Regions from separate parts of the Mesobacillus sp. genome, predicted to be linked through region 3. Evidence: predicted binding sites of a transcription regulator. Region 3 holds the regulator's gene; each other region holds the start of a gene.
What was found. Region 3 encodes Rex, which represses fermentation and respiration genes when NADH is low (regulators of the CRP and FNR family bind a similar motif). Its sites were predicted from a motif close to TTGTGAAATATTTCACAA; they were not measured.
Positions count from the first base shown of each region.

Region 1: a site for Rex is predicted at 1,518-1,535, ahead of AC3EBE_RS09840 (TIGR04053 family radical SAM/SPASM domain-containing protein). Genes of this name have one in related genera too.
Region 2: a site for Rex is predicted at 1,637-1,654, ahead of AC3EBE_RS19545 (cytochrome c oxidase subunit 2A). Genes of this name have one in related genera too.
Region 4: a site for Rex is predicted at 2,840-2,857, ahead of AC3EBE_RS04770 (formate/nitrite transporter family protein). Genes of this name have one in related genera too.

Region 1 is NZ_JBYNSB010000025.1:63,228-68,818, forward strand. Features, by position in the region: gene AC3EBE_RS09820 (DUF421 domain-containing protein) at 1-402, opposite strand, end outside; gene AC3EBE_RS09825 (DUF1657 domain-containing protein) at 420-665, opposite strand; gene AC3EBE_RS09830 (DUF1657 domain-containing protein) at 681-884, opposite strand; gene AC3EBE_RS09835 (hypothetical protein) at 999-1,463, opposite strand; gene AC3EBE_RS09840 (TIGR04053 family radical SAM/SPASM domain-containing protein) at 1,643-2,797, shown strand; gene AC3EBE_RS09845 (HesB/YadR/YfhF family protein) at 2,964-3,260, shown strand; gene argS (arginine--tRNA ligase) at 3,308-5,002, opposite strand; T-box leader at 5,042-5,257, opposite strand; gene AC3EBE_RS09855 (GNAT family N-acetyltransferase) at 5,299-5,591, opposite strand, start outside.
Region 2 is NZ_JBYNSB010000050.1:106,376-111,966, forward strand. Features, by position in the region: gene AC3EBE_RS19535 (b(o/a)3-type cytochrome-c oxidase subunit 1) at 1-765, opposite strand, end outside; gene AC3EBE_RS19540 (cytochrome c oxidase subunit II) at 765-1,241, opposite strand; gene AC3EBE_RS19545 (cytochrome c oxidase subunit 2A) at 1,267-1,416, opposite strand; gene AC3EBE_RS19550 (hypothetical protein) at 1,788-1,919, shown strand; gene AC3EBE_RS19555 (SDR family NAD(P)-dependent oxidoreductase) at 2,166-2,939, shown strand; gene AC3EBE_RS19560 (type III polyketide synthase) at 3,201-4,286, shown strand; gene AC3EBE_RS19565 (isoprenylcysteine carboxyl methyltransferase family protein) at 4,291-4,860, shown strand; gene AC3EBE_RS19570 (dynamin family protein) at 5,223-5,591, shown strand, end outside.
Region 3 is NZ_JBYNSB010000028.1:4,328-9,918, forward strand. Features, by position in the region: gene AC3EBE_RS10915 (ABC-F family ATP-binding cassette domain-containing protein) at 1-1,666, opposite strand, end outside; gene moaC (cyclic pyranopterin monophosphate synthase MoaC) at 1,836-2,330, shown strand; gene AC3EBE_RS10925 (redox-sensing transcriptional repressor Rex) at 2,357-3,022, shown strand; gene AC3EBE_RS10930 (YdiK family protein) at 3,182-3,382, opposite strand; gene AC3EBE_RS10935 (CPBP family intramembrane glutamic endopeptidase) at 3,386-4,117, opposite strand; gene groES (co-chaperone GroES) at 4,534-4,818, shown strand; gene groL (chaperonin GroEL) at 4,874-5,591, shown strand, end outside.
Region 4 is NZ_JBYNSB010000012.1:454,991-460,581, reverse strand. Features, by position in the region: gene AC3EBE_RS04780 (AraC family transcriptional regulator) at 99-989, shown strand; gene AC3EBE_RS04775 (MFS transporter) at 992-2,224, opposite strand; gene AC3EBE_RS04770 (formate/nitrite transporter family protein) at 2,880-3,692, shown strand; gene fdhF (formate dehydrogenase subunit alpha) at 3,760-5,591, shown strand, end outside.

The sequences.
Region 1 (5,591 bases), on a different contig from region 3:
TTCAACATCAGCTGTTTTAAAGACATTCTTTTGGCGCAATAATGAATTTAGCTCATCGATTGTATATTTTTCCTTTTTCATATTTTCTTCAAGGACCTTCCCATCTTTAATCAAGACGGTTGCTTTCCCCTCTACCGCATCTCGAAAAGCTTTACTTTTAATGGAAGCGACATCAACAAAATAAGTAAATGCTCCAAAGATGGCGATTGCTAACACGCCATGGAACATATTGCCGTCAAGTCCCATAATTACCTCTCCGGCAATACTTCCTATAGTGATGCCAGCAACATATTCAAAAAATGAAAGCTCTGAAAGCTGTTTTTTTCCGCCAATCTTTGTGATTGCGAACAAGGTTACAACAAATAAAAAAGACCGGATAATAATTTGCGTCCATTCAGACATGAAAATTCACTCCTAAGCTACCCTTTATATTGAGGCTCCTCTACTTCCAGCTGGTTTTTTCGTGCTTCTAAGTCTTTTTTAATTTCTTCCATCACCAGCATTGTTTCATGAAATACTCTGCTGGCTTCCTCTACAGTTGAATTTAATGCTAGTGATGAAAGCTGGGCTTCGATGCCTTTAATGGTGGATAAGCATTGATTTACATTCGCTGCAACAGTCATCTCTGGTTCACCTCTTAGGTACAGGAAAAGGGCTGGCTGCACCAGCCCTCCCTGTTTTTAGGATTTATATTGCGGTTCTTCCTGCTCAATTTGCTGAAGCCTTGGCTGGATACTGTCAATAATCGACTGCGTTTGAGCCGCAGCTTGCTGGTAAAGTTGTTTTGCCTGTTGGTTTTCTGTACCAAGCGCGAAGGTCTCAAAGCTTGCCTGTGCACTTTTTAATCCTGCAATTGTTTGTTTTACCTGTGCTCCTACTGTCAAATTGATTCCCTTCTTTCAAGAAAATTTGGTACTATTTTAGTATTGCTGTTTTTCACCGGATTATTACTCGATTTACTTTGTAAAATAAAAAGCCATTGGCAGGAATGCCAATGGCTATTTTTCATTAACAATGACCCTTGTATTATAAAGTCCATATCCATTTTCCCACTTTGCATGTATTTCCATCGCGTAATCCCCTGCCAGGATGTCAATTTCCGAAAAGTTGAGAACAGACCCTGCAAGGCTTTTATACGCAAGAGAACCAGTTTTCATATCCCATAAATAGCATCTCACCGAAACAGGGTTATTTTCAAAGCTTAGTTTTAAATAATCAGTGGATTTCATCAGAATCGGTTTATCGTTTTTTACCATTTCTATCGGATCAGTATAAGATGAAGCCTTCGCTGACCGGCCCCATTTTTCAAGTGAATATGTATCTGCTTCTAGAACCGTCCTGTCATGTGCTTTTTCAAGCTTCAGGATATAAGGTCTGGGCGTGTAGTTAGTGTAGGCTGACCAGCTCAAGAAACATAATAGTGACATTAAGATTAATGTGATCCACCATACGGGTTTTTCCACTTCTCCGCCCCCTGAACCTTCATGATTACATACCAATAAGTAGACGGTTCAAGAATGGGGAAAGTTTCAAAATTCATTGAAAACTTATTGTGTGTCTTACAAACTTTGCAATGTAACTTTTCTTACATGCAGATTTTCGCTGGGGAATTATAATGTACTCAAAAAAGCATGGTGATATTATGATCAATCAAAGTGTAATGAACAATGGGCAACCACTTTTCGCTGATTACAATAAAAATCCTTATATCGTGATTTGGGAAGTTACAAGAGCATGCCAGCTGCAATGTATTCATTGCAGAGCAGACGCCCAGAATAAACCTGACCCTTTTGAGCTGACAACAGAAGAAGGCTTTGAACTGATTGACCAGATTTTTGACATGGACAATCCGATACTGGTATTTACAGGCGGTGACTGCATGATGAGGCAAGATCTTTTCGACCTGGCTGAATATGCAGTGAAAAAAGGAATGAGGGTTTCAATGACACCAAGTGCAACCGCTAACGTTACAAAGGAAAAAATGCAGCGTGCCAAAGCTGTAGGTTTATCCCGCTGGGCCTTTAGCCTTGATGGCCCGCGACCGGAAATCCACGATCATTTTCGCGGAACTCCAGGTTCTTTCGAGTTGACGATCGAAAAGGTTAAATATCTAAATGAATTAAATATGCCGCTTCAACTGAATACGGTCATATCTAGATATAATTATGATTACTTGGAAGAAATGGCCGAACTGATGAAGGAAATGAAAGTTGTGATGTGGTACATATTTTTCCTAGTCCCAACTGGACGAGGCCAGCTCGATGCATGTTTGACGCCTGCACAGCATGAAAAGGTATTTCGTTGGCTGTATGAGCTAAGCAAGACTGCTCCTTTCGATATTAAGACAACAGCTGCTCAGCATTACCGAAGGGTTGTCTATCAGCAAAAAAACCGGCAACACAAAATTGCCGGAACGACGATTCATTATCAGGATACTTTGACGAAGGATATGGCATCACAAATAGATGGACTTAAACGGGCCCCTATGGGTGTAAATGATGGTAACGGGTTTGTATTTATATCGCATACTGGGGATGTGATGCCATCCGGCCTGCTCCCTCTTGTCTGCGGGAACGTCAGGGAACAGAACCTTGCTGATATCTATAGGGAATCAATTATTTTTAAAGAGCTTAGAAATCCCGACAACTATAAAGGTAAATGTGGTGTTTGTGAATATCGCTATGTTTGCGGAGGCTCACGGTCGCGGACTTATGCCGTGACAGGTGATTATTTGGACAGCGAACCCTTTTGCGTATATATACCTGAAGCTTTGAGGAAAAAAGAAACAGTCAAATAAATTAAGTGGGCATATTTTTGAGTTAGCATTTAATTTGTTCTCGGTGAATGAAGAGTCTGATTCTAATTTTGACATATTCATGACATTGTTGTTTACTGTGATATAAAGCACGGAGCTGTGACCGTCCTTCGTTTTAAAATATAATTAACGAAAGGATGGTGCAATTATGACAATCTCGATTGAACAAAACGCATTTAAATGGTTTGAAAAGGAATTTGATTCTCCTAAGCCGTTTTTCATCCGCCTTTATCCACAATACGCAGGATTCGGGGACAAAAATAAAGGCTACAGTCTGGCATTTGCACTTGAAACCCCTGCTCTTGCAGTACAGCAGCAGGAAATTGACGGAATTACCTTTTTTGTTGAGTCAAACGACTCTTGGTTTTTTGATGAAACAGACGTTGAAATAAAATTCAGTGAGATGAACCAGGAAATTTTCGCTTCCTATCGTGAAACTCAATAATATTTTAAAAAAAGCAGCGAGCCTCAAAAAAAGAGGCTCGTTTCTATTTACATTTCCTTCGGTGCTCTGATCCCAAGCAGTCTAAGTCCTTCCTCAAGCACAATATTCACCGAAAAAACCAATGCCAGGCGCATTTCTTTTTCAGGATTTTCCTCGAGAATCCGGACTTCGCCATAATACTTATTGAAAGCTTGTGATAGTGTGATGATATATTTTGCTATTAATGAGGGATCATAGTACTCAGCTGCCCTTTTGATGATGCCGGGAAACTCTAGCAGCTGGGTTATGACAGGCCACTCAGCTTCACAGCTTCCTGTAAAGTAGGTATCAGAAACCTCATTCCCAGCTTTCCGAAGAATGGAATTGGCACGTGCATTTGTATACTGAACATATGGACCTGTTTCTCCTTCGGCCTTTAGCATATCATCAAGGGAAAACTCAATATCATTCATCCGGAAATTTTTGAGGTCATGAAAAATGATCGCACCAGTACCAACCATTTGGGCTGCTTCTTCCTTGTTCCTTGAACCCGGGTTTTTTGCATCGATATTTTTAAGTGCCAATTGAATCGATTCATTCAGGACATCTTCGAGAAGGACTAGTTTTCCTTTCCGAGTAGACATTTTCTTACCATCCTTGAGAATCATCCCAAAAGGAATATGAATGATGTTTTCAGCCCATTCATATTCCATTTTAACCAGTACAGACTTCAGTTGTTTAAAATGAAGGCTTTGTTCATTTCCTACAACATAAACTGATTTGGCAAACTGGTAGTTGTCGTATCTGTACTTCGCTGCTGCCAGATCTCTAGTTGCATACAATGTGGCTCCATCTGATTTTTTTATCAGACAAGGGGGTAAATCACTTTCACTCAGCATGACAACTCGGGCTCCCTCGGACTCTTGCAAAAGGCTTTTTTCTTCAAGGATTTGAACGATAGCATCCATCTTATCATTATAAAATGCTTCTCCAGCGAAGGAATCAAATTCGATGCCCAGAAGTTCATAGATTCTCGTGAATTCTTTCAGTGATTCTTCCCTGAACCATTTCCATAGTTCTATTGCTTCATGATTTCCATCCTCAAGCCTTTTGAACCAGTCCCGCCCCTCCTGCTCAAGCTCAGGTTTTTGCTGCGCCTCCCGATGGAACTTTATATAAAGTGCAAGCAATTCGGCAATTGGGTTATTTTTAACCGCTTCCTCGCTTCCCCAATGCTTAAATGCTGTTATCAGTTTGCCAAATTGAGTTCCCCAATCACCCAAATGATTAATCCTCACTGGTTTCCAACCGGTTTTTTCCAAGATAAGGGCAATTGAATTTCCGATCACTGTTGAACGGAGATGTCCCATTGAAAAAGGCTTGGCGATATTCGGAGATGACATATCTATCGTTATATTGGCATTCTCGCCGATATTTTGATACCCATATTGATTCTTCCTTTTGCAAATAGCCGAAAGAACCTCATAGGTTACTGCAGGTTTATTCAGAAATACGTTAACATAACCACCTACTGGCTCCACTTTTGAAAAAATCGAGTCATCGGCCGAAAGTTTACTGCTGAGTTGTTCAGCTATTTTTGCAGGGTGTTTTTTCTTCATTCTTGCCAGTTGAAAACACGGAAAGGCTAAATCTCCCTGGTGCAGATATTTAGGTTTTTCTATAAGCTGCTCAATTTCTGCAGCGGACTGTATTTCATCTAGACCAGCAGCAATCCTCGCTGCGTATTGCTGTTTATAATTCATGTCCATTCCCCCTCTGAAAATAAAAAACTCCCGTCTCTAAAAAGAGACGAGAGTCTAATCCCGCGGTACCACTCTAATTGTTCCTAATCAGGAACCTGCTTGCTTTGATAACGGAACCATCATTCCGGCATTCCCTACTGACTTCAGGAATGCATCTCAAAAGTGCGCTTCATTATCCCGTCCTGCCAGGCTTCCACTCTCCCCGGCTCGCTAACAAAGACATTGAATAACTACTCTCTTTTTCATCGATTGAATATTTTTACCATTATATGACAAGGTTGTTCTTGTTGCAAGGATTATTTCGTCAGAAGCTTTGATTGAAACAGTTGGGTAGGGCGATTCCTGGAATCAAGTTCTTCTGTATAGTTTCCGTCCGTGTATTTATTGATTATCTTGCGCCAAAATGCTGTTGCTGGCTTGTTTTTTTCTACCTGAGTGACACTCCAAGTACCAGGGAACAGGTTGAAGATCTTTGAACTGGCATCCTGACCAAGTCCCTGACGGCTAAATTTTCTCATAATGAAGAATTCACGAATGATATTTGGTGCTCCTTCCGTTCCGGCTTCGATTAACGCGAATCCCGCCAGCT
Region 2 (5,591 bases), on a different contig from region 3:
GGAATCCGAGAAAATTTTTCCGCCGATAATTTTTGGTACAATTGCGTACCAGGCCATGTAAGCAGGCAATAACCAGAAATAAACAAGCGGGTGCCCAAAATACCAGAACAAAGTACGGCTTACTAAAACATCGACACGCTCTACCAGGCCCAGAGACCAAGGAAGCAATTGGAAAAGGACTGTTGCTGCCACACCAATCGTGGCGACAATCCATAGTAGAGTGTTAACGATAGCCATGAAAGTTAACAGTGGGCTCGGCTTTCCTGGGTTTGGTTTTCTCCAGGATGCATAAGCCATGATCAAAGCTGCACCGTCAATCCAGCTGCCCACGATAACAAGTGTGAGCCCAACATAGTAAAGTGCATGTGCCTGTAAAGGGGCATAGAAAGTATAAAGAACAGATGCTTCATTCAGAAGAATCATCACTGCTGCCATAACAGTGCCAATTGTCATCAGCCAAAAGCCGATCCAGCCTGTCAGACGCTGTTTGTCTGTAAGTGTACCTGACGTCTTGCTGACTGCAGCAAGCTGGAACCCCATAATGAAGAATGTAGTCAGTACTAAACCTAAAACCACACCATGGACGGTAAGAATTTGATAATAGCCAATTCCTGCTGGAAGTTCAAATTTACCCGAGCGTACAAGTGTCTGCAAAAGGCCAGCAAGGCCTCCGACTGCAAGTGCGATGAATGCTACATAAAAGTGGGCCATCGCCAATTTCCCATCGCGGCGGTCGACTTTTGTATTTAATATATTCGTACTCATTATTCTACCACCTCAATTTTAGACGACATCATATGGTGACCAACACCACAGTATTCATTACAAACGATCAGAAAGCTTCCGGCCTTATCAAAGGTTGTGACATATTCACTGATGAAGCCCGGTTCAAGCATCATATTGATATTTGTTCCAGCTACCTCAAAACCGTGAATTACATCTTTTGTTGTAGCGATTACCTTCACTTTTGCTCCCTTTGGAACTTCGACCTGTCCAGGATTGTAGGAAAAGGCAGACGCAACGAAGACCAATTCATAATCCCATTCCTTGCCTTCAACCTTCTTAAGGCCTGGCTTATCAAATGGTGCGGTTGTATCAACCTTTTCCGGATTGATTGTTGCAAGGCAGCTTGGTGGCTGATTGCCTAAGTAAAAGGCGCTTACGCCAATTACCGACAGGAAAACGAGCAAGGTCGTGATCCCGAATATTAGCCAGATTTTTTCAAACTTATGAATATGCATAGCTTTTTTCTCCCCTTTTTCTCTATTAGAAACGATTTACAAATAAGAAATAAACGCCTACCCAAGTGATGATTAAAAAGAACCCCAACAAGAAAACAGATGCAAGTGTTCCTTTTAGAGAAGATCGATCTTCTACCTTTGTGTTCGTTTTCTTTCCGATCCCAGGCTGTGCCATCCCGGTCCACTCCCTTCGAATAGATAAATCAGTAAATAAATTAATTTGATCAGTACACTCTCATAATACAAAACAATTTGGAAACGTAAATATGGTTTTGAGCAGTTCACAAATTGTTCATACCTGATGTATTTACTATGTTAATGGTGAAAACGCGTGAATACAGTGATTTAAGTCACATCAAGGCCTGGTCAATTGTGAATAATGTGTGAAAACTATGATGTGAAAAGATGAGCAAAACAGTGGTCTGAAGAGATGATATGTGATGAAACGAGTTGACAAATTATTAAATAAAAGTAATAAAACGAAATCACCAATTAAAAATCAAATAATAAAATATTAGAAAATGCTTTTTCAGGAAGTGAAAGGATATGCAGAAGTATTATTGTGATCATTGCAGACTGCTCTATGATGAAGCGAAGATCTGCAAAAAATGCGGAAGTGCAGCGGAAAAGAAGATTTGGATTGAAGTGCAAAAGCAATCGAATGACAGGGATGTATGATCCTTTAATGGCATCACTATATGATTTAATCAGACTGACTGCAGACAAACTCGATGTTGAACCTCGGGCTTGTCTGCAGTCTTTTTCAATTGTATGAAGACTGAGTCTTTTGATTTCTCTGCGGGGCGGATTAGGGATAACATGCTGTACAATCCACTTTCGAAATTCTTTCAGGTTATAAATCCGCTCATCTAATGAAGACTGTGGTAGAATAAATACAATTTAATAAAGAGAAAGGTGATATTTATGTTTTTACCATCTTTTCAGCTTGAAGGGAAAAAAGCAGCCGTTACCGGTGCAGGACGTGGAATTGGCAGGGCGCTTGCAATTGGCCTTGCAGAAGCGGGTGCAGACGTTGCGCTGCTTTCGCGTACAGAGGGAGACTTAAACGAAACTGCCTCAATCATTAGGGACATGGGCAGGGAAGCATTGGTATTGCCTGCTGATGTAACTAAAAGGGAAGATGTACATAAAGCTTTGACAGATGTATATGCTCAGTGGGGAAAACTTGATATCATCGTGAATAATGCTGGTATGAACATCCGCTCAAAGGCGTTGGATGTTAGTGATGAGGAATGGCAGACCATCATGGATACCAATCTGAAATCGGCTTTCATGGTTTCACAGGAAGCAGGAAGGCTTATGAAGGAGCAGGGAACTGGCGGAAAGATCATTAATATTGCATCGGTTGCTGGACAGGTTGCTTTAAGGACTGGTGTGGTCTATGCAGCAACTAAGGCCGCCATGATTCAAATGACCAAGGTTCTTGCAATGGAATGGGGCCAGTATGGCATTAATGTCAATGCCATCGGGCCATGGTATTTTAAGACACCGCTTACTGAAAAACTGTTATCGGACGAAGCATATGTGAATGATATATTGGCGGTAACCCCCTTGAAGAGAATCGGAGAGCTGCCGGAACTAGTGGGACCAGCTGTTTTCTTAAGCTCTGATGCAGGCAATTATGTGACTGGCCAAACCTTGTTCGTCGATGGCGGCATGACCATTCACGGATTCTGATGCTGTCAACTGGTAATGATTTTATAATGTTCTGACTGGTGTGGCGAGTTATAATGAAATCGCACAGCAACTCCTTCAAAACGTTAGGCTTTCTCCCTTTATGGAGAAAGTCTTTTTTTTTCAGCTAATAACAAAAATACAAGTATAAAGGATCAAATACAAACATCTTCACCGCATTATTTCCCTTGCTTTAGTTTGTTTGCATACTCTTCGGGTAAATGGAAAAAGTAACCGTACATATATGTGAGGAGAGTATGAAAAATGCCCAGAATCATATCAGCAGCAGAAGCAGTGCCTCCATATCCGATAGAACAGGAAAGAGTCATGGAATTTGCTGAAAAACTTTTTAAGGAATCATTTAATGATATAAAAAGGCTATTAACTGTGTTTCAGAATGGCCAGATTGAGAAAAGACATTTTGCGAAAGACCTAGAATGGTTTGAAAAGGATCACTCATTTGAAGAAAAAAATAATGCCTATATTGAGTCAGCGGTAAAATTGGGAGCAGAGGCAATCTCTAAATGCCTTACCAGCCAGGAATTCCTTAAAACTGAAGTATCTTTAGAGGACATTGATGCAATTTTCACGATCAGCAGCTCTGGCCTGGCAACTCCAAGCATAGAGGCAAGGATTATGAATATCCTGCCATCGTCACAATATACTAAAAGGATCCCATTATGGGGACTAGGCTGCGCAGGGGGAGCATCCGGCCTTTCCCGGGCATATGAATATTGTCTTGCATATCCAAAAGCGAAAGTACTTGTCCTTTCCATTGAGCTTTGCAGCCTCACTTTTCAGCGCAATGACCGATCAAAAAGCAATTTGGTGGGTACCTCTTTATTTGCGGATGGGGTAGCCTGTGCCCTGGTATGTGGTGAGGATTCTGGATTCGAAAATCTTTCAAAAAAACGGGCGACGCCAAGGATTCTGGATACACAATCGACAACAATGCCGAATTCACTTGATGTCATGGGCTGGGAAATTAAGAATGACGGCCTGTTTGTTGTCTTTTCAAAAGACATTCCGACCATAATCGAGAAATGGCTCCAGCCGAATGTATTTCGTTTTTTAGATACCAATCGTATACGAGTCCAAGATCTGAACCATTTTATAGCCCATCCAGGAGGTAAAAAGGTGCTTGAGGCCTATGTCGCTGCGCTGGAATTGCCGGAAGATATGATTGAAACATCGTTGAATGTCCTGAAGGAGTATGGAAATATGTCATCAGCGACCATTTTATATGTTTTAAGGCGATTCATGGAAACTGCCCGCGAAGGAGACATCGGTCTCGCAGCTGCATTGGGTCCGGGTTTCAGTTCCGAATTACTTTTGGTTAGGTGGGAGTAGGATGCTGCCATTCTTGTTTTTTATCGGTTTTATCATATTTCAAAGACTAACAGAGCTGGTCATTGCCAGAAGGAATGAAAAATGGATGAAGAGCCAGGGAGCGATTGAATTCGGAAGGGGTCATTATCCCGCAATGGTTGCCATCCATACTGCATTTTTTCTCTCATTCATGTTGGAGGTCATCTATTTTCAAAAGGATTTATCTGCCTATTGGCCGCTGCTCTTGACGGTTTTCCTCATCACCCAGGCGATGAGGGTATGGGCATTGACCTCATTAGGACGTTTCTGGAATACCAAGATCATCATTCTACCAGGAGCCAAGGTAATCAAAAAGGGGCCCTACAAACTCATTAAGCATCCAAACTATTTAATTGTTGCTGTTGAGTTGATTGTCATCCCATTAATATTCAATGCTTTTGTTACCATGATTGCATTTACCCTGCTGAATATCATGATCCTGTCTATCCGAATTCCGGCTGAAGAAAGAGCGCTGAAAGAACTGACCGCATATGAGCATAAATTTTCTCAGCAAGGCCGTTTTCTGCCGAATTTGTTAAATAAGTGTGACAATTAGGCATTTTCCATTGAAAATGATAATCATTGATGATACACTTTTTCTTGAAGATGAAAATAATTCTCAGTTAACTATTTGAACTCCAAGGGATGGTGTAATCAATGGTTTCGATGTTAGTTGTTTCCACAGTAGCTGGTTATGCTTTGCTTATGAAGTATATATTGAATAACGTACTTAAGCCAAATTAAACGCGGTACTATACTTATTGTGAAAATGGCCCGGACAATGTCCGGCCATTTTTTTGTGCATTTTTGAGGTTCTGCACGATGATAAATTGAAAATATATAATGTAATAATAGGAAAAGCGTGAAAAATCATATAAAATATAGGCATTCACAAATTTGTCACAAGGGGAAAAAACAATGAGCCAGACAGTTACGCAGCAAGACCGTAAACTTCTAGGGAAAATATTATCATTATATAACCTTATGCAGAATAATCAGGATGCTGAAACTGCTGAAAAAATAAGGGATTTAGGCAGGAAAACACTTGAGGAGGAATTTTCAATCGCTTTCTGCGGCCACTTTTCAGCCGGCAAGTCAAGTATGATCAATAAGCTTGTCGGAGACAATATTCTGCCTTCTAGTCCGATTCCGACAAGTGCTAACCTGGTGAAAATTAAATCAGGAGCAGAATACGCGAAGGTTTATTTTAAACAGGGCGGTGCAAGGCTATACCAGGCTCCTTACGATTATGAAGCGGTAAAATCCTATTGCAAAGATGGAGATCAA
Region 3 (5,591 bases):
AACTGCCGGCATTTTTTGCAGCCTGGGCTTCTAAAGCCTTGAGTTCTTCCTGTTCAAGCTTCTTTTCAAGATAATAATCATAATCACCAAGATATTCGGTCGCGCCATTACGATCAAGCTCAATGACCTTTGTGGCTATCCTGTTGATAAAATAACGGTCGTGGGACACGAATAGGATTGTGCCTGGATAATCGATCAAGGCGTTTTCAAGAACTTCCTTGCTGTCCAGGTCCAAATGGTTCGTAGGCTCATCCAGGATCAGGAAGTTGGATTTCTGCAGCATCATTTTTGCAAGCGCAAGACGGGCCTTTTCGCCGCCGCTTAAAGTAGAAACGATTTTCAGTACATCATCTCCGGAAAAAAGGAAGTTTCCGAGTACTGTGCGGATTTCTTTTTCCGATTTTAGCGGATATTCATCCCAGAGCTCATTCAGTACCTTTTTATTGGAGCTTAGCTCAGCTTGCTCCTGATCATAGTAGCCAATCGACACATTGGACCCATAGTGGATACTCCCTGCAAGTGATGGCAGTTTTTCCACAATCGTTTTCAACAATGTGGACTTGCCGACTCCGTTCGGTCCGACGAGGGCAGTACTATCGCCGCGGTTTAGATGGAAGGTGATATTCTCGGACACCATCTCCTGGTTGTATCCTACGGCTAGTGAGTCAGCCTTCAATACATCGTTTCCGCTCTGCCGATCAATCTGAAAGCTGAAGGAAGCCGATTTTTCGTCACCCATTGGCCTGTCCATGCGCTCCATTTTATCCAGCTGTTTACGCCGGCTTTGCGCTCGTTTAGTAGTGGATGCGCGAGCCAGGTTGCGCTGGATGAAATCCTGCAGCTTGGCGATCTCATCCTGCTGCTTTTCGTAAAGCTTCAGGTCCCGTTCGTAGTTCTCAGCCTTCTGGTCCAGATAAGAACTATAGTTGCCCGGGAATTTCGTCAGCTGGTGGCGGGAGATTTCATAGACCTGATTGACGACCTTATCCAGGAAATAACGGTCGTGGGACACAATCAGGATTGCGCCAGGGTAGCCTTGCAGATACTGCTCCAGCGACGAAAGAGTGTCAATATCCAGGTGGTTCGTCGGTTCGTCCAGGATTAAAATATCCGGGCGGGTCAACAGGAGCTTGGCTAATGCAAGTCTTGTTTTTTGGCCCCCGCTTAAAGTGGATATTTTTGTGGAATAATCAAAGGAATGAAAGTTCAGGCCATGCAAAACTGAACGGATGTCCGCTTCATACTGGTATCCGCCTTTTTCCTTAAACTGGACCTGCAGAATATCATATTCTTTTAGAACTCTGTCGTATTCTGTCTGGTTTGACAGGATGTCAGGATCCGACATTTTTTCCTCTAGCCGGCGAAGGTCCTTTTCCATGCTGTGAAGATGGGAAAAGACGCCAAGCATTTCGTCCCAGATGCTTTTCTCGGACTCCAGCCCAGTATTTTGTGCGAGATAACCGATGCTTGTACCCTTTGGACGGATGATTTCACCGCCATCATGGCTTTCATGTCCAGCGATGATTTTGAGGAGGGTCGATTTTCCAGCCCCATTGCGGCCAACAAGGGCAACACGGTCATTTGTCTGTATTTCAAACTTTATATTCGATAAAATAAGATCAGCAGCAAAATATTTTGAAAGCTGATTAACTTGTAATAATATCATTTTTTTCACCTCTATTGCCTTAGAGATAGTGTACCCCATTCAAATAGGCTCGGCAATATATGCGCCCCCTTCAAATGAAGGTTTGGCAAGGAATTTGTGAAGTTGGCAACAAAGTTCACACACAACTTTGTGAAAATAGTGTATTATTTTGTTTGAAAGGAGCTTGAACATGGCAGAGTTTACTCATTTTAATGAAGAAGGCAGGGCGAAAATGGTTGATGTCAGCGACAAACCTGAAACGGTTCGTACAGCGGTTGCCCATTCGAGCATCATTGTTAATGAAGATATATATGTAAGAATTACTGAAAATAAAATGAAAAAGGGCGATGTACTGGCTGTTGCCCAGGTTGCCGGCATCATGGCAGCAAAAAAAACGTCGGAAATCATTCCGATGTGCCATCCGCTTCCATTAACAGGGATTGACCTTTCGTTCGATTGGGAGCAAAATGAAAGTGACTATATTTTAAATATCACTGCATCTGTAAAAACAAAAGGGAACACCGGTGTAGAAATGGAAGCGTTAACAGCAGCTTCAGCATGTGCGCTGACTGTTTATGATATGTGCAAGGCCGTGGATAAAGGAATGGTGATCGGCAAGACATACCTCGTCGAAAAAACCGGCGGGAAGAACGGTGATTTTAAGAGAGAAGATAAGTTGATTTAAATCTAGAACAGGGTGGAGGATGGAGTATGACGAACGAGCCTATGAAAATTCCGCAGGCAACGGCAAAACGTTTGCCGCTGTACTACCGTTTCCTGCTGAACCTGCATTCATCTGGGAAGCAGCGGGTTTCATCAGCTGAGCTAAGTGAAGCGGTAAAGGTTGATTCTGCCACAATCAGAAGGGATTTTTCCTACTTTGGTGCGCTTGGCAAAAAAGGGTATGGATATAATGTGAATTATCTGCTTACCTTTTTCCGGAAGACACTTGATCAGGATGAGCTCACGAAAGTGGCGCTGATCGGGGTAGGTAATCTCGGTACAGCCTTTTTGAATTACAATTTTTCCAAGAACAATAATACGAAGATTGAAATTGCCTTTGATGTTGACCCGGATAAGGTTGGCACGAAGATTGGCGAAGTGCCGGTCTACCATATGGATGACCTTGATAAAAAGGTGGTCGAGGAAGGCGTGCAGGTTGCGATCCTGACTGTTCCGTCAGCTGTTGCCCAGCCGATTACCGATCGATTAGTCCAGGCAAATGTCAAAGGGATTTTGAACTTCACGCCTGCAAGACTGAATGTACCTTCATCCATCAGGATCCACCATATTGACCTGGCGGTAGAACTGCAATCATTAATTTATTTCCTTAAACATTATCCGACTGATGTCGAAACAGAAGCAGAAGAATTGTAAAAGAGATAGCCTCTTCGAGTGGAAGGGTTTAATTTATAGACAAAAGGGCCCGGAATTCCGGACCCTTTTTTGGTTTGAAGGACAGACATGAGTGTTGCTTTAGAATAATGAAATTCATTTGTACGATAACTGCAGTCTATGCCTCTTCAATCGAAGAGGCTATTTTTTTTGGATTTGTTTCAGTTTGAAATGGAACAGGATCATCCTGATGCCAGACCCGAAGTCGAAGGTAGCGAGCAGGACGAGCAGGTATGTGAAAAATCCCCAGCCAGTTTCATTGACATTCTGGATGGCGAAGTAGGTGAACAAGCTGCCTAACAAGATGTAGACAATGCCTGAAAATAAAGGAGATTGTCTCATTAATTAAAGTCCCCCAATAAAGCTTTGGATTTTTTCTGCTTCTCTTATCATTCTCTCAATGTCTTCTCTGAATACGGACTGAAGCAGGACAACGAATGTATTCATTGTAACATGGGCAATGATCGGTACGATGATTCGTTTTGTTTTTACATATAGGAAGGCAAAGGTAAAGCCCATCGCGGAATACAGGATGACATGCTCAGGCTCCATATGAGCAAGCGCAAAAATAACCGAACTGATCAATGCCGCAAAAAAGAAGTTCATTTTTTTATGAAGGCTGCCGAAGATGATTTTCCGGAAGACGATTTCCTCCAATATCGGACCGATGATTGAGCTCACAAGGATGACGACGGGGAAGCTTTCAATCAGGTTGATGATATCCTGGGTGTTCTCCGAGCCCATTTCAATACCGAGCATCTGTTCAATGCTTGCCGCGATGGACTGGGCCATCAATGCCAGGAACACACCGGCTATCGCCCAGGCTGCCGAACTTGCTGGCGAAGCCATTCCGCGTAAATCATCCTCCATCCTCTTTTCTTTTCGTAAAATAAGCAGCACGATGACCAGAGTTAGACTGAAACTGATCACAAGCCAGTAAGGAATCGAGAGTGTTTCCATCTCTTTCAGGCTTTTGCCCATTGCAGCTCCTACGAATGCTACAATCGGGAGGCCAACAAGGCTTGAAAGCTGCATGGCAATATAAATGATGATGATGTACCAATATTCCTTTTTCAATATGCTAATCTCCTTTAGGGCAAGTTCATAAGTTTATATACGATTCAATTCTATAAAGGTTCCGTTGTTACACTATCTCTCCATTTTACTAGCAGAGACCCTGAAAGTTCAAATTGCAGGTGCCTGGCTTAAAAAAACGGTTAAAGATCATGAGGCCGATGCATACTCTTTAAGGTGGACTTTTTTAGGGATGTCCGATCCCCTAAAAGCCTTGCTGCAAAATCGAAATAAATCGGGAAATAGCTGATTTTGTCGCGGTAATCCCGGCAGCTGGGGATTAATAAATTTTATAAAAAAAATTGGACTTCATGCTTGCAAAAAAAATGGAGATTCATTATTATATAAATTGTGTTAGCACTCTATCGAGGAGAGTGCTAATAAAATAATCTACATATAATTTGAGGAGGTTGTTTCACTTGATCAAGCCATTAGGTGATCGCATTATTATCGAGCTTGTTGAGTCTGAAGAAAAAACTGCAAGCGGTATCGTTTTACCCGACACAGCGAAAGAAAAACCTCAAGAAGGTAAAGTTGTAGCTGTGGGCACAGGCCGTGTCCTTGAAAATGGGGAGCGCGTAGCACTTGAAGTTGAAGTTGGCAACCGCATTATCTTCTCAAAATACGCAGGTACAGAAGTGAAGTACCAGGGAACTGAATACCTGATCCTACGCGAAAACGACATTTTAGCAGTTGTAGAATAATAACTGTTAACGACAGTACGTTATAAAACCAAAAATTTGAGGAGGTTTTTTTACGATGGCAAAAGACATTAAGTTCAGTGAAGAAGCACGCCGTTCAATGCTTCGCGGAGTTGACGCTCTTGCAAATGCTGTAAAAGTTACTCTTGGACCAAAAGGACGCAACGTGGTTCTTGAGAAGAAATTCGGTTCACCACTGATTACAAACGATGGTGTAACAATTGCTAAGGAAATCGAGCTTGAAGATGCATTTGAAAACATGGGTGCTAAGCTTGTTGCTGAAGTAGCAAGCAAGACAAACGATGTTGCTGGTGACGGAACTACTACTGCAACCGTTCTTGCTCAAGCGATGATCCGTGAAGGCCTTAAGAACGTAACTGCTGGTGCTAACCCAATGGGCATCCGCAAAGGTATTGAAAAGGCTGTTGTTACCGCTGTTGAAGAATTAAAAGCAATTTCAAAGCCAATCGAAGGCAAAGCTTCTATCGCACAGGTAGCTTCAATCTCTGCTGCTGACGAAGAAGTTGGCCAATTGATTGCTGAAGCAATGGAGCGCGTTGGCAACGACGGCGTTATCACAATTGAAGAATCTAAAGGCTTCACAACAGAATTGGACGTTGTTGAAGGTATGCAGTTCGACCGCGGATATGCATCTCCTTACATGGTAACTGATTCTGACAAGATGGAAGCAGTTCTTGAAAATCCATATATCCTGATCACTGACAAGAAAATCGCAAGCATCCAGGAAATCCTTCCTGTACTTGAGCAGGTTGTAC
Region 4 (5,591 bases), on a different contig from region 3:
TTTTTTATGCTGAGCACTCCTCAGTCTTAAAATTTTGTAAAATAGAAAGGTAAAGATTTTCCAAGACTCGTAAAGTGGTGAGGACGATTCAACAGTTAGTGTTACTTCAAACTGTCATTGATTATATAGAGAACCATATTAAAGAGGAAATGAGTGCAGAAAGCTTGGCGGGAATGGTGGGGTATTCGCCTTATCATTTTTCGCGGATTTTTTATAAACAGACAGGCTATACATTGATGGATTATGTAGTAAAAAGGAAGCTCCAGTTTGCACTGTACGAATTGGTGAATGGGAAAAAAATCATCGAGATTGCTCTGGATTATGGGTTTGAAACACATGTCGGCTTTACGAAGGCGTTCAAGAAGTGTTTTGGAAGTCCCCCGAGTCTTTATAAGGAGCATTGTCCGACATCACTGCCGCATAAACTGGATTTAATGAGCCTGCACCAAAAGAAAACGGGCGGAATTGTCCTGCAGCCCCAGATTGTCCGCCGGAGCGCTTTTTTGGTCGCCGGGAAGGTTTTCAGTATAGAGAATTTCCCTGCTAACAAAAATGTGCCTGCCTTCTGGGAGCAGGAAGGGTTGACTGATGGTTCGATTGAAACGTACTTATACGAAGTATTGGCACCGAAAAAGCATGGCGAGTATTGCATCAATTTGAGCCGCAGCCTTGATGAAGACAGATGCCAATATTTATTTGCGGTAGATTATGATGGGGAAATAGACTTGCCGGATGGAATAACACCTGTGCAAATCCCGGAGGCTGTTTATGCCATCTTTCGGACGCCTTTAGTTGAGGTTGACCATTTCGCATCGGCGATCAAAGGGACGTGGAGATACATACTGGAGGATTGGTTTCCGCACTCCTCCTATGAAGTGGATGAAGAGGGCTTTGACTTTGAGTTTTATGACGAGCATTGCCATTACTGGGATTACAAAAAAATCTATATGGAAATACATATCCCAATCAAAGAGAAATCTCGAGAATGATGTCATCCTCGAGATTTTTTTATAGACAATCGATAAAAATAAATAACAGGAGTTAAGATAATCGCACTTACCATCATGGCGATTTTAATCGAAAAATTGGCGGCAACCATTCCAATAACCGGCCCTCCGCTAATCTGGCCAATTGCATCAACCTGGCCTTTTACCGAAAAGAAGGTCGCACGCGTCGAGGAGTCAGGAATGATTTTATTCAGCCATGTATCCTCAAGCGGTGCCATGACAGACCTTGTACCCTGGATGATCAGATAAAAGCACAGCAGGCTGATGATACTGGTCGAAAAAGCAAAACCGGCCAGCGACACAATAATGAGGACACAACCGATCAGCAAGGATTTATAGATGGTGCTCAACCGTTGATGGAGAGAACTCCGGCTGATAAAATGAAGCGTCACAAATGAAAGGAGCATAACGGCAAAATTAATGCTGCCAAACAGGATGACCAGATTTCCCTCCGTCATGTGTGCAAGACCCGATTCCTCAAGAAAATGGGAAATCCATAGCCGGTCGAAGCCTTCACTATAGAGCCCGAAAAACAAACTAATCAGGAATAGGATCCGCATCAGATAACTGGCCTTTGTATAATGGATCAGCTGGCTCATATTCGTCTTCAGCGTCTTCCAGGTGGATGTATGTTCCTCTTGAACCGGTTTGAAATTCTCTTCTTTCATAAAGAAAAGCAAAAATACAGCCAATCCCACCATGCATAATCCGCCAATGATGATCGGCAGATTGATCATGAAAAAGTACCCAATCAGCATACTCAAAGGAATCGCGATCACTTCTCCAAGGGTTCCAGCTTTTGCACCATTAACAAACGCCTCAGAAGCACGATCTTCGCCGATCTCATCCGCAATCCAGGCTTGATGCGCACCGCTTGTAAACGTGTAACCAATTCCCCAAAGAACTTGCGACACTAATACGGCCGCGAAATACGGAAACGAGCCCTCGATCAGGAACCCAGCCCCAATCAAAAAATACCCAATAATCACCGAAAGCCTGCGACTCTTCAAATCCGCCACAAACCCAGTCGGTATCTCGAACATGAAAACAACCGCCTCCAGGACACTCCCGACCAGAACCAGCTGCAGCGGATCAAGACCCACGACCTTCACATGATATAGCAAGTTAACCGTAAAGATAAATGTAAAAAAGAACTGCGACCAAAAACGCGTGTATATATAGATGCGATACGAATCCATTTTTTTTATAAAAGCCAATTTTATCTCCTCCTATTTAAAATATAGAGACAAAGGGAGGTGATTTCTTTTCCAAATTTGCGGTTTTTTTGGAGTGAGGGGGAGTTGCTCTGCTTATTTGGATAGGCAGGGAGATCTCCGAAAAATAGACATTCAATGAACACATTACCCCACAACTGTGTACCATTTTAATTCAGATCCAGTTTGGATATCATTTAGCATAACTACATGCACTCTAAATACATCCATTAAGTTGTATCAAGGATAGGATTGATTAAATGAAGAGGCGAATTTTTTTGTGAGAATCCCTATAATTTTTATAACACATAAGAAAGTTCATAAAATGTTCACAACACAATGAATCTATTTTAAAATTAAAAGGATTTGTAGAGAATGGAAAGTTCATTGATGTAGGTTAATGAGATTGACTGTACATCCTGTTTCTCCATTGTTTATTGCGGGAAGGATTGCTAGTATAAGAAAATGCTCAGCTGTCAGCCCACTGTAAAACGGTACATGTATTGGCATGTGAACCGGTTTATAGTGGGCTTTTTTGCGTTCTTTTTCTATCGCGCTTTTCAACTCCTATCTACTTCTAAAACTAGGATCAAAGAGGTGGATTATAGTCCTTATGTTTTGAGAAACACTACAAAATCAATTTTTGGAGGAGATGAATATGGCGTTTCACAGTTCTCAGCAAATCGCGGAATTAGCGGTTGAAGCTGGAAGCAAGAAGGCCTCAATGCGGCCTGCTCATACACTATTATTAGGGTTTTTAGGTGGAGCCTTTATATCATTTGGTTTCTTATTAGACATTCGAGTTATTGCAAACTTACCACAGGAATGGGGTTCCTTCAGCTCACTTTTAGGCGGAGCAGTTTTTCCGGTGGGTCTAATGTTAATCATTATTGCAGGTGGAGAATTGTTAACGGGAAATATGATGGCACTTCCGATTGCTGTTATGGCAAAGCGTGCCACCCTAACGCAACTGGGTAAAAATTGGCTGTTAGTTTTAGTAAGTAATTTTATTGGAGCAATCTTTGTTGCTTATTTATTTGGACACATAGTTGGATTAACGGAAACAGGTGTATTCCTGACCAAAACCGTTGCGATAGCAGAAGCAAAAGTCGATGAACCATTTATTAAAACCTTAATTTCCGCTATTGGCTGTAACTGGCTCGTTTGTTTAGGCATTTGGCTGGCTTTTGGTGCCGATGATATCGGCGGAAAAATACTTGCTATTTGGTTTTTAATTATGGCTTTTGTAACGATTGGTTTTCAGCACGTTGTGGCTAATATGTTTGTCATCCCTGCGGCAATCTTTGCGGGGCACTTGACATGGGGTGATTATGCAGCTAACTTTGTTCCTGTTTTAATTGGCAATGCGATTGGCGGCGGTGTTTTTGTAGCCTTAATCTATTGGATGGTTCACAAGGATTCCCTTCAATCACTTTCAAAAGCAAACTCAAGGATTAAGAAAGCAAGTTAACAATTAAGAAAATATTATTTTTTTTGAAGTACGATAGATTTCTTTGTTTTACAAAGGGGGACTTACAGTGAAGGAAAAAGTGAGTGTTCTTATTAACGGAACAGCACACCAAGTGGAAAAAGGGACTCGTATTATAGATTATTTACTAAAACAAGATATGGAGCATCCGCACATTTGCTATTCTGATGTTCTTGGACCGGTACAGAGCTGTGATACGTGTATGTGTGAAGTAAATGGCAGCATTATGCGTGCATGTTCCACTGAGATCGAAGACGGTATGGATATTTTGACTTCATCTGAGCTTGCAAAGAATGCCCAAGAGGAAGCAATGGATCGGATACTGGAAAACCATTTATTATATTGTACGGTATGTGACAATAACAATGGCAATTGTCGTGTACATAATACAGCAGAACTAATGGGGATCGAACACCAGACACGGCCCCATCGTTCTAAGGGCTATGGAGTAGATATATCTCACCCGTTTTATCGCTACGATCCCGATCAATGTATTTTATGCGGGCGATGTGTAGAAACCTGCCAGGATCTTCAAGTGAATGAAACGCTGACCATCAACTGGGAAAGCGGGCAGCCGCGCGTCTTATGGGATGGGGGGAAAAGCATCAATGAGTCATCCTGTGTATCCTGCGGACAATGTGTATCAGTTTGTCCTTGTAACGCATTGATGGAAAAATCGATGCTTGGAAATGCAGGATTCATGACAGGGATTTCCGATGACTTGCTTACACCAATGATTGACATCGTCAAAGCAGTAGAGCCTGACTATCAAACAATCATGGCCGTCTCAGAAGTAGAAGCAGCCATGCGTGAAACGAAAATAGAGAAAACAAAAACGGTTTGTACATTCTGCGGTGTGGGCTGTTCCTTTGAAGTTTGGACAAAAGACCGTGAAATCCTTAAGATTGAACCATCAGAAAACGCTCCTGTAAACAGTGTTTCAACCTGTGTAAAAGGAAAATTCGGCTGGGATTTTGTCAATTCTCAAGAACGAATTACATCACCTTTAATCCGTAAAGGTGATGTGTTTGTAGAAGCAAGCTGGGATGAGGCTCTTTCTTTAGTGGCTGAGAGGCTTGGCGGTATTAAAGAAACATACGGCAGTGATGCAATTGGTTTTATTTCTTCATCTAAAATTACGAACGAGGAAAATTACCTCATCCAAAAGCTGGCACGTCAAGTATTTGGTACGAATAATGTGGACAACTGCTCTCGTTATTGCCAGTCCCCGGCTTCATGGGGGTTACAGCAAACTGGAGGCATTGGCGGGGACTCAGGAACGATTCAGGATATCGCAGGTGCAGGGCTTGTCATGCTCGTGGGATGCGCACCTGCAGAAGGACATCCTGTACTTGCCACGCGGATTAAGCGGGCACAGAAACTTCACGGTCAAAAATTAATCACCGTGGATGTACGCAGACATGAAATGGGTGACCGTGCAGACTTGTTCGTTCGTCCAAAACAAGGGACTGACTATGTATGGCTTTCCGCTATTACGAAATATATGATTGATCAAGGCTGGCATGATGAGGAATTTATCAAAGAACATGTGAATCATTATGATGAATTTTTGGAAATGATGGAGCCTTATAGTTTGGATGAGGCCGAGAGGATTACGGGTATTTCGGAGGAAACCCTAATCCAAATGGCAGAAATGATCCGGGATGCAGATGGAACCGTGATCTGCTGGGGAATGGGTGTAACGCAAAATATCGCGGGTTCGCACACATCTGTGGCCATTGCGAACTTGCTTCTTGCAACAGGCAACATGATGCGTCCAAACGCTGGTGCCTACCCATTACGCGGACATAATAATGTCCAAGGTGCGGCAGATATGGGAACAATGCCAAATATCTTCCCTGGCTATCAATCCGTAACAAA